Regions from separate parts of the Thiomonas sp. 13-64-67 genome, predicted to be linked through region 1. Evidence: predicted binding sites of a transcription regulator. Region 1 holds the regulator's gene; the other holds the start of a gene.
What was found. The regulator NrdR, encoded in region 1, represses ribonucleotide reductase genes. The targets are predictions, from matches to a motif close to CACNANATNTNGTG.

Region 1 (5,090 bases):
GCAGCGATTGCGCGTTTTCCGACCAGCCGAGAATGGCCAGACGCAGTTCCATAGCTCCGCCGATGCTTTCGTCGGTCGCGGCCAGCGTCTGAAACAAGCGCAGATGCCGCAGCACCTGATAGACCGTGTCGGCCAGGATCTGTCGGTCGGTCTTGCCCAGTTGCGGCTTGGCACGGAACAGCCGCGACAGCACGGCATCGGCCGCGGCGTCGAAACGCAACATGTCGCGCAGCACGTCGCGCGCGGTGTAAAGCAGGTCACGCGGTTTCATGGCGCTCTTTCAAAGGGAAGAATCGGAGGACGGACGGATGCGGGTGCGCAAGCCGTCGATCTGCACCCGCCCTTCCAGCAAAGCCCGCACGGCGGGGGGATAAATTCGGTGCTCTTCAAGCAAGACCCGCGCAGCCAGCGTCTCGACCGTATCACCATCCAGCACCGGCACGGCGGCCTGCGCCAGAATGGGGCCGTGATCGAGCGCACTGCTCACCAGATGCACGGTAGCGCCGTGCCACTTCACCCCTTCTTCGAGGGCCCGCGCATGGGTGTGCAAACCGGTGAAAGCTGGCAGCAAAGACGGATGGATATTCACCAGACGGCCCGCAAAGCGATCCACGAAGGCCGCACCCAGCACCCGCATGAAGCCGCACAGCGCGATGACGTCGGGCTCCAGCGCGGCAATCGCGTCGCCCAAAGCACCGTCGAACGCCTCACGGTTGGGAAAGTCGGCATGCGCGATCACCTGCGTGGGCACACCGAAGGCACGCGCAGCGTCCAGCCCTGCGGCATCAGCCCGGTTACTGAGTACTCCACGCACGCAAACGCCCCAGCCCTGTTCACGCTCGGCCTGAAGAATGGACTGCAGATTGCTGCCGCGCCCGGAAATGAGGAGAACCAGATTTTTCATCGGCGGGCAGTGTAGCCGCCGCGTCAGGCGTTTGATATGCGCCGTGTTTGCGCGCGCTGCCGCGAAAACAGGCCGCAGCGTGAATAATGACGGGTTTAATGTTGCCACGCCGCCATGAAATGCCCTTTTTGCCAAAGCCCCGACACGCAGGTGATTGAAACCCGTGATGTGGAAGACGGCACCGCGCTGCGGCGGCGGCGGCGTTGCGGCCATTGCGACAAGCGCTTCACCACCTATGAGCGCGCGGAGGTCAGCTTTCCAGTGGTGGTGAAGAAAGATGGCCGCCGCACCGAATACGACCGCGACAAACTGCGCGCCTCTTTCCTGCTGGCCTTGCGCAAGCGGCCGGTCAGTGCCGACGCGGTGGACACCGCCATCGGGCGCGTGGAGCAAATGCTGCTGCAAAGCGGCGCGCGCGAGTTGCCCTCCACACAGATCGGCGCCTGGGTGATGGAGGAATTGCGCACGCTCGACGGCATTGCCTATGTGCGCTTTGCCTCCGTCTATCACAGCTTCAAGGATTTGAGCCAGTTTCTCGACGTGCTGCAGGAAATGCAGCCGCCCTCGCCCGCCGTCAAACCCCGGCGCGGCAGAACTCCGACATGAGCCCGGACGACGTTTCATTCAGCGAACAAGACCAGCGCTTCATGCGCCGGGCGCTCGATCTGGCGCACAGCGCGATGTACCGCACCAGCCCCAATCCGCGGGTGGGCTGCGTGCTGGTGCGAGACGGCCAGGTGCTGGGCGAAGGCGCCACGCTGGCGGCGGGGCAAGATCACGCCGAAGTCCAGGCGGTGAAGCAAGCCTGGGAGCGCGGCCACGAGGTGCGGGGCGCCACCGCCTACGTCACGCTGGAGCCCTGCGCGCACCACGGCCGCACGCCGCCCTGCGCCGACCTGCTGGCCACGCAAGGCGTCGCGCGCGTGGTCGCTGCGCTGGTCGATCCCAACCCGCTGGTGGCAGGCCAGGGATTGCAGCGTTTGCGCGATGCCGGCATCCAGGTCGATGTCGGGCTGTTCGCCGATGAAGCGCGCGAGATCAACCTTGGCTTCATCTCCCGCATGGTGCGCGGCACGCCCTGGGTGCGGCTGAAGGTGGCCGCCTCGCTCGACGGCGTCACGGCCCTGCCCAACGGCGCAAGCCAGTGGATCACCAGCGAAGCGGCCCGCGCCGACGGCCATCACTGGCGCGCGCGCGCCTGCGCCGTGCTCACCGGCCTGGGCACGGTGCGGGCGGACGATCCCCAGCTCAATGTGCGGGCGGTGCAGACGCCGCGCCAGCCCATTCGCATCGTCATCGACAGCCGCCTGGAATGCCCGCCGACCGCGCGCCTGTTGCAGAGTGCGGAATCGCCGCTGTGGATCGTCCACGCCCTGCCGCCGGAACAGGCCGCGCCGCGTCTGGCGGCGCTGCGCAGCGCGGCCACCGCCTCGCTCGATCTGCAAGACATCGCCCTGCCCAACGATCCCGGTAAACCGGGCAAAACCGATTTGCGCGCGCTGATGCAGGTGCTCGGCCAGCGGGGCATCAACGAGCTGCACTGCGAGGCCGGCGAAAAGCTCAACGGCTCGCTGCTGCGCGCCGGCGTGGTCGATGAACTGCTGCTGTATCTTGCGCCCCAGTTGCTGGGCGAGGGCGCCGGATTGGCGGCGCTGGGGCCCTATCAGCAGATCAACGAAGGGCTCGCGCTGCGATGGCACGATGTGCAGCGGATCGGCGCCGATCTGCGCATCCTTGCACGTCTCCCTCATTCCTTTTCTCTTTGAACCCTCATGTTCACCGGACTCATCACCAGCGTCGGCCGCATCGCCGAAGTCACCCCCCTCGGTTCCCAGGCCAGTCACGGCAAACGCGTGCGCCTGCAGGTCGATCCGGCCTGGCTGCAGGGCGTAGAGCTCGGCGAGAGCATCGCCGTCAGCGGCGCCTGCATGACGGTGGTGGATCTTCAGCCCTGTGGCTTTGCCTTCGACATTTCGGCCGAAAGTCTGGCGCGTACCACGGGGCTGAACGTGCCGGGCGCCCGGGTCAATCTGGAACAGTCGGTCGCGCTGTCCACCAAGCTGGGCGGCCATCTGGTCACCGGCCATGTGGACGGCGTGGGTCAGGTGGCCCGGTTCGAGCCCATCGGCGAATCCTGGCTGCTGGAGGTGGACGCGCCCGCCGCTTTAGGCAAGTTTTTTGCGTACAAGGGCTCCATCGTGATCAACGGCGTGAGTCTGACGGTCAACCGCGTCGAAGATCTGCCGGAGCGTTGCCGCGTGAGTATCAACCTCATTCCGCACACCCTGCAGCACACCAATCTGCATCAACTTCGCGAGGGCAGCGCGGTGAATCTCGAAATCGACCTCATCGCCCGCTATGTCGAGCGCATGCTGGGCGCACCGGAGGGTCGGAAAGATGTGTGAGTTGTTCGCCTACTCCAGCCGTGTGCCCGCGCGGGTGCGGTTCGCCTTTCGTGAATTCGCGCGCCACGGCGGGCCGCACGCCGCCAATCCCGACGGCTGGGGCGCGGCGTATTACGAGGGCAGCGACGCGCATGTGCTGCGCGAAGCCCAACCCGCGCTGACCAGCGCCTTCGTTCCGGTGCTCGAAAAGCACGACTTTCACAGCCCGCTAGTCATCGCGCATATCCGCCGCGCCTCGCGCGGCCCGGTGACGCTGGTCAACACCCAGCCGTTCGCCCGCGAGCTGTTCGGCAAGCGCCACCTCTTTGCCCACAACGGCGATCTGCCGGACATCGAGCAGGCGCTTCCGCTGGCGCATGCAGCGCACCGCCCGATGGGCCAGACCGATTCCGAACATGCCTTCTACGTGCTCATGCAATCGCAGCAAGTGCTCGATGCGGCGGGTGAGAGCGGCGACCTCAAACGCCGCATCGAAGTGGTCTCCGACTTCGCGGCCAAATTGCGTGCCCTTGGCGCGGCGAACTTTCTGTTCACCGATGGCGACCTGCTGTTCGCTCATGCGCATCGCCGCCGCAGTCATCCGGGCAACACCTGGGTGCCCGGTTTGCACCTGCTCATGCGCGAAGCCGCCAGCGAGCATCAGATGCGCGCTTCTGGGCTGCACGTTCAGGGCCGCGACGACAAACCCGCGCCCGCCGTGATGCTCGCCAGCGTGCCCCTCACCCCGGAAGACTGGGAGCCCCTGCCCGAAAATACGCTGCTCGTCGTCCAGCAGGGCCGATTGATCGCGCGCCTCGGTGCTTGATCATTGCCCCGATCAGCGCCCCAACCCGGCTCTGAACAGCGCTTGAGTCGGCCACACACATGCCGCCCGTTGCAAACGGACACAGGCTCAACCTTTTGCGCTGATAAAGTCTGGCCCGACTTCCCTGAGACGCCCGCCACGAGCCCATGAAACATTTTCCAGCCCGCCTTCTATCCACTTTCGCCCTCCTCTGGCTGGCCCTGGTTCCCCGCGCGAGTTGGGCGCTGGGGCTGGGCGGCGTATCCGACTGGGCGCAGTCCACCTGGAATGCCGCGGTCAGCACCACCCAGACCGGACAGGACGATCTGTACTTCAGTGGCTACACCTGGCACGACCCCGGCACCTACACCGCCGCTAAACGCGCCACGCTCAACAAACACGCCTGGGGCATAGGCTGGGGCCGCCATCACATCAATGCCGACGGCAACGAAGACATGGTGTACGCCATGATCTTCTCCGACTCGCACTGGAACGCCGAGCCCGTGGTCGGCTACGCCCATCAGTGGATGTTCAACAACGACGCGCCGGTGGGCTTCGGTCTGGGCTACACCCTGGCGGTGACCTCGCGCGCCGACATCTTCCACAACATCCCCTTCCCCATCGCGCTGCCCATCGCCTCGATCCGTTTCGGCAGGCTGTCGATTTATGGCACCTTCATCCCGAAGGTGAACAACAAGCTCAACAACGGCAACGTCGCGTTTTTCTTCGGACGTTACGAATTCTGACAAGGCAAGCGGCGCAAGCGCGCCGGGTGAGGCGGTTTTAGAATGTTGGGCTTTTCAGCAGCGCCCCGTCCCCATCATGCCCCTGTCCCCCGTTCCCGACATCATTGCCGAGCTCAAGGCCGGGCGCATGGTCATTCTGGTCGATGAGGAAGATCGCGAAAACGAGGGCGATCTGGTCATTGCCGCCGAGCACATCACCCCGCGGGCCATCAATTTCATGGCCACGCATGCGCGCGGTCTTATCTGCCTGA
Region 2 (5,090 bases), on a different contig from region 1:
CTCATCCAGGGCGAGTCGGGCACCGGCAAGGAGCTGGCCGCAAAGGCCGTGCATGAGTGCAGCGCCCGCGCCAGCGGGCCGTTCGTTCCGGTGAACTGCAGCGCCATTCCCGAGCAATTGCTGGAGGCCGAGTTTTTCGGCTACCGCAAGGGCGCGTTCACCGGGGCGATGTCCGATCATGCCGGCTTCTTTGCCGCGGCGCAGGGCGGCACGCTGTTTCTCGACGAGATCGGCGAACTGCCTCTGGCGATGCAGGCCAAGCTGCTGCGCGCCGTGCAGGAGCGGCGCGTGCGCCCGGTGGGCGAGACGGCCGAAATCGCGGTGGATGTGCGCCTGGTCAGCGCCACCCACCGACATCTGGAACGCATGGTGGAGCAGGGCCAGTTTCGGCAGGATTTGTTCTACCGCCTCAACGTCATCGCGGTCACTCTGCCGCCGCTGCGCGACCGGCTGGATGATCTGCCGGTACTGGTCGAGGCGTTGCTGGGCGACATCCGCCGCGACAATGCGCGGCCCGGTCTGCGGCTGAGCCCGGCTGCGCTTGAGCACCTGCGCCAGCATCGTTTCTCAGGCAATGTGCGCGAGCTGGAAAATCTGCTGCACCGGGCTGCGGCCCTGGCTGCACAAGATCTGATCGGCCCTGAAGACATCGAGCTGCAGGGCAGTGGCGCCCGCGTCGCCGAAGTGCTGACCTCTGCGACGGCTTTGCCGATCACCACCATCCTGCCCGACACGACGGCGCCATCCATGCCGCGACCGGCGGACCCGCCGATCACCCCAATCGTTGCGCAGCATGCCCCGGAGCCTCAGCCGCCTCAGTCGCCCCAGCCCCCCATGGCCCGGTTCGAAGCGCAATCGCCCCTGCCTCCCGACTTAGGGGCCTACCTCGATCAGGTTGAACGCAGCATCCTCTGCGAGGCGCTGCGGCGCACCCGCTTCAATCGCACCGCGGCCGCGCAGTTGCTGGGGCTGAATCTGCGTCAGATCCGCTACCGCATGGAGCGCCTCGACGTGCGCGACCCGGCTGAAGCGCCGCCGGACGATCCTCTCTGATCATGTCGCCCCCCTTCAGTACGGCTAGTCGGGACGCAGGCTGGATGCCCCACGCCCGACATATGCCGTCTCCCAATCAGGATGAGCGGCCCGCGGGCATGCCGATCGATTTGCTGGTGATCCACTGCATCGCTCTGCCGCCGCGTCAATATGGCGGCGAGGCGATCGAGCAGTTGTTTTGCAATCGGCTCGATCCGCGGGCGCACCCGGCTTTTGCCGCGCTCGAAGGTCTCAGGGTCTCGGCGCATTTTGTGGTGCAGCGCGATGGTGTGCTCACGCAATATGTGTCCTGTGACCGGCGCGCTTGGCATGCCGGCGCATCGCGTTATGCCGGGCGCGTGCGATGCAACGATTTCAGCATCGGCATCGAACTCGAAGGGAGCGACGATGAGCCGTTCGAGCCCGAGCAGTACGACACCCTGATCGCACTGGGATCTGAACTGCTCGCGCGCTATCCCTTGCGCGCATGGGTCGGGCATAGCGACATTGCGCCAGGGCGCAAGACCGATCCAGGCGTCGGCTTCGACTGGCGCCAGCTCAAAAACGGCCTGGCCCTGCCGACATCGGCCTTTCCATTTCAGCCGTTCTGAGCACCCCTGCGGGTTTGTCCGAGGCCGCTCCAGGGGCAGACTTTGTGCATGAACCTGTGCATAAGCTGTGGGCTGGCTGTCAATTTGTCCCACACTACGAATAGTGGTTGAAATTCCGCCAGACGCTAGATATAGTGTCTTGCCGGTTTGAGAGGGATGCCGGATCGCGGTCTGAGACTGCGGCTTCGCAAGGCTGGAAATGCTTGCGCGCTCTCTCGGTTCGTCCCCGATTTGCCCTCATTCGTCTTTATTGCTTTGTCCGTGCTGCTTTCTTGCGGCGTTCATGTTCGCTCGCAGCGCCGTGAGCCAGTCAGATTTGCTGCGCGGCCCATCTGCCCTCAAGGAGTCCCGATGTCCCAGACCACCGCCGCCACCGAATCCACTGCTGTCCCGCAACACCTCGCACACCCCGAGGTGGATACGCAACAGCAGGTCGCACTGGGTGATTTTTCAGACTACAAGATCATCCGACGCAACGGGGCCGTGGTCGGGTTTGAGCCGAGCAAAATCGCCGTGGCGATGACCAAGGCCTTTCTGGCCGTGCAAGGCGGGCAGGGTGCGGCCTCGGCCAGCATGCGCGAAACAGTGAATGCGCTGACCGAAAACGTCGTGCGCGCCCTGCTCCGTAGCCGTCCCAGCGGCGGCACCTTTCATATTGAAGACATTCAGGACCAGGTCGAACTCTCGCTGATGCGCACTGGCCAGCACGAGGTGGCGCGCGCCTATGTGCTGTACCGCGAACGCCGCACACAAGAGCGGGCCAAGCAAAAAGCGGCTGCAGAGCAACAAGAGAGCGCCCCGGTGCTGCATGTGCTCGACGGCGGTCTGCGCAGACCGCTCGATCAGGCCGCTCTGGTGAGCCTGATCGAATCCGCCTGCGTCAATCTGAGTGCGGATGTGAAGGCGGCCCCCATCGTGGCGGAAACTCTGCGCAATCTGTACGACGGCGTGCCGATGCTCGAGGTTTACAAGGCCTCCATCCTCGCCTCGCGCACCCTGATCGAGCGCGACCCCGACTACTCCAAGGTCACCGCGCGCCTGCTGTTGCACACCATGCGCCGCGAGACGCTGAACGAGGACATTCCGCAGGAGCAGATGACCCACCGCTACGCCGAGTATTTTCCGCGCTGCATCAAGGAGGGTGTCGAGCTCGAACTGCTCGACGAGCGGCTCGGGCAGTTCGACCTGGCCCGTCTGGGTGCCGCGCTCAAGGCCGAGCGCGACCTGCAGTTCGATTACCTGGGTCTGCAAACGCTGTACGACCGTTATTTCCTCGCCAATCGTGCCGATACGCGGGTGAACAAAGATGGCCGTCGCATCGAGCTGCCGCAGGCCTTTTTCATGCGCGTGGCCATGGGCTTGTCGCTCAACGAAATCGACCGCGAGGCGCGCGCCATCGAGTTCTACGAGCTGCTCTCCAGCTTTGATTTCATGTCGAGCACGCCCACCCTGTTCAATGCGGGCACCCGCCGTTCGCAACTGTCGAGCTGCTACCTCACCACCGTGGCGGACGATCTGGACGGCATCTACGAGGCCATCAAGGAGAACGCGCTGTTGTCCAAGTTCGCCGGCGGTCTGGGTAACGACTGGACGCGCGTGCGTGCCCTGGGCAGTCATATCAAGGGCACCAACGGCAAGAGCCAGGGTGTCGTGCCCTTCCTCAAAGTGGTCAACGACACCGCGGTGGCAGTGAACCAGGGCGGCAAGCGCAAGGGCGCGGTCTGTGCCTATCTGGAAACCTGGCACCTCGACATCGAAGAGTTCCTGGAACTGCGCAAGAACACCGGCGACGATCGCCGCCGTACGCACGACATGAACACCGCCAACTGGGTACCCGATCTATTCATGAAGCGGGTGATGGAAGGGGGCGACTGGACGCTGTTCAGCCCGGCCGACGTGCCCGACCTGCACGACAAGTTCGGCAAGGACTTCGAGCAGGCCTATACCCGCTACGAACAGAAGGCCGCGCTGGGCGAAATCAAGCTGTTCAAGACCCTGCCCGCGGTGCAACTGTGGCGCAAGATGCTGTCGATGCTGTTCGAAACCGGCCATCCCTGGATCACCTTCAAGGATGCGTGCAATGTGCGCAGCCCGCAGCAGCATGTAGGCGTGGTGCACTCGAGCAACCTCTGCACCGAGATCACGCTCAACACCAACGAGAGCGAGATCGCGGTGTGCAACCTCGGCTCGGTCAACCTGGTTGCCCATCTGAAAGACGCGCCAGACGGCACCAAGGTCATCGACCAGGCCAAGCTCAAGCGCACCATCCAGACCGCGATGCGCATGCTCGACAACGTGATCGACATCAACTACTACGCCGTGGCCAAGGCGCGCAACGCCAATATGAAGCACCGGCCAGTGGGTCTGGGCATCATGGGCTTTCAGGACTGTCTGTATCAGCTGCGCATTCCCTATGGTTCGCAACAAGCCGTGGAATTTGCCGATCGGTCGATGGAGGCGGTTTGCTACGAGGCTTACTGGGCGTCGAGCGAACTGGCACGCGAGCGCGGCCGCTACAGCAGTTACGGCGGCTCGCTTTGGGATCAAGGCATTCTGCCCATGGACAGTCTGAAGCTGCTGGCCGAGCAGCGCGGCGGCTATGTCGAGGCCGACACCTCCAGCACCCTCGACTGGAACGCCCTGCGCGCGCAGATTGCGCAGCACGGCATGCGCAACTCCAACTGCGTGGCCATCGCGCCCACGGCCACCATCTCCAACATCGTCGGCGTCGACGCCTGCATCGAGCCGACCTTCCAGAACCTGTACGTCAAATCGAATCTGTCGGGCGAGTTCACCGTCATCAATCAATATCTGGTGCGCGACCTCAAGGCGCGTGGCCTGTGGGACGCAGTGATGGTGGCCGACCTCAAGTACTTCGATGGCAGCACCCAGCGCATCGACCGCATTCCCGCCGATCTCAAAGCCCTGTATGCCACCGCCTTCGAGACCGATACCCAGTGGATCATCGAGGCTGCGGCGCGCCGCCAGAAATGGATCGACCAGGCGCAGTCGCTCAACATCTACATGGCCAATGCATCGGGCAAGCTGCTCGACGATACCTACAAGCTGGCTTGGCTGCGTGGCCTCAAGACCACCTACTACCTGCGCACTATCGGCGCCACGCATGCCGAGAAGTCCACGGTCAAGGCGGGTCAGCTCAACGCCGTGCCGCAGTCGCCAAGCGAGTCGGTTTCGGCTTTAGCTTCGGCTTCGGCACAGGCCGTGGTGCAGTCGGGTGACATCCGCTACTGTGCCATCGACAACCCGGAATGCGAGGCCTGTCAGTAAGCGCTGCAAACCGTTGCGGCGCATCACAAGTGATCAAGCGGCATGCCACTTGCGATGCGCCTGCACAACATGCGCCGCACAAACCACGCATCCTCACTGCATCGGTGTTGAGCCTTTGCGCTGAACACTTGATAATTCACGGAAGGTCATGAACATGCT

Region 2: a site for NrdR is predicted at 1,767-1,780, ahead of B7X30_RS05645 (ribonucleoside-diphosphate reductase subunit alpha). Genes of this name have one in related genera too.

What each region holds. Positions count from the first base shown of each region.
Region 1 is NZ_NCKP01000032.1:23,127-28,216, reverse strand. Features, by position in the region: gene B7X30_RS09425 (RsmB/NOP family class I SAM-dependent RNA methyltransferase) at 1-271, opposite strand, end outside; gene purN (phosphoribosylglycinamide formyltransferase) at 281-904, opposite strand; gene nrdR (transcriptional regulator NrdR) at 1,019-1,510, shown strand; gene ribD (bifunctional diaminohydroxyphosphoribosylaminopyrimidine deaminase/5-amino-6-(5-phosphoribosylamino)uracil reductase RibD) at 1,507-2,670, shown strand; gene B7X30_RS09405 (riboflavin synthase) at 2,677-3,309, shown strand; gene B7X30_RS09400 (class II glutamine amidotransferase) at 3,302-4,114, shown strand; gene B7X30_RS09395 (Antimicrobial peptide resistance and lipid A acylation PagP) at 4,261-4,839, shown strand; gene ribBA (bifunctional 3,4-dihydroxy-2-butanone-4-phosphate synthase/GTP cyclohydrolase II) at 4,916-5,090, shown strand, end outside.
Region 2 is NZ_NCKP01000014.1:53,613-58,702, forward strand. Features, by position in the region: gene B7X30_RS05635 (sigma-54-dependent transcriptional regulator) at 1-1,053, shown strand, start outside; gene ampD (1,6-anhydro-N-acetylmuramyl-L-alanine amidase AmpD) at 1,098-1,643, shown strand; gene B7X30_RS05645 (ribonucleoside-diphosphate reductase subunit alpha) at 1,995-4,931, shown strand; gene B7X30_RS05650 (ribonucleotide-diphosphate reductase subunit beta) at 5,086-5,090, shown strand, end outside.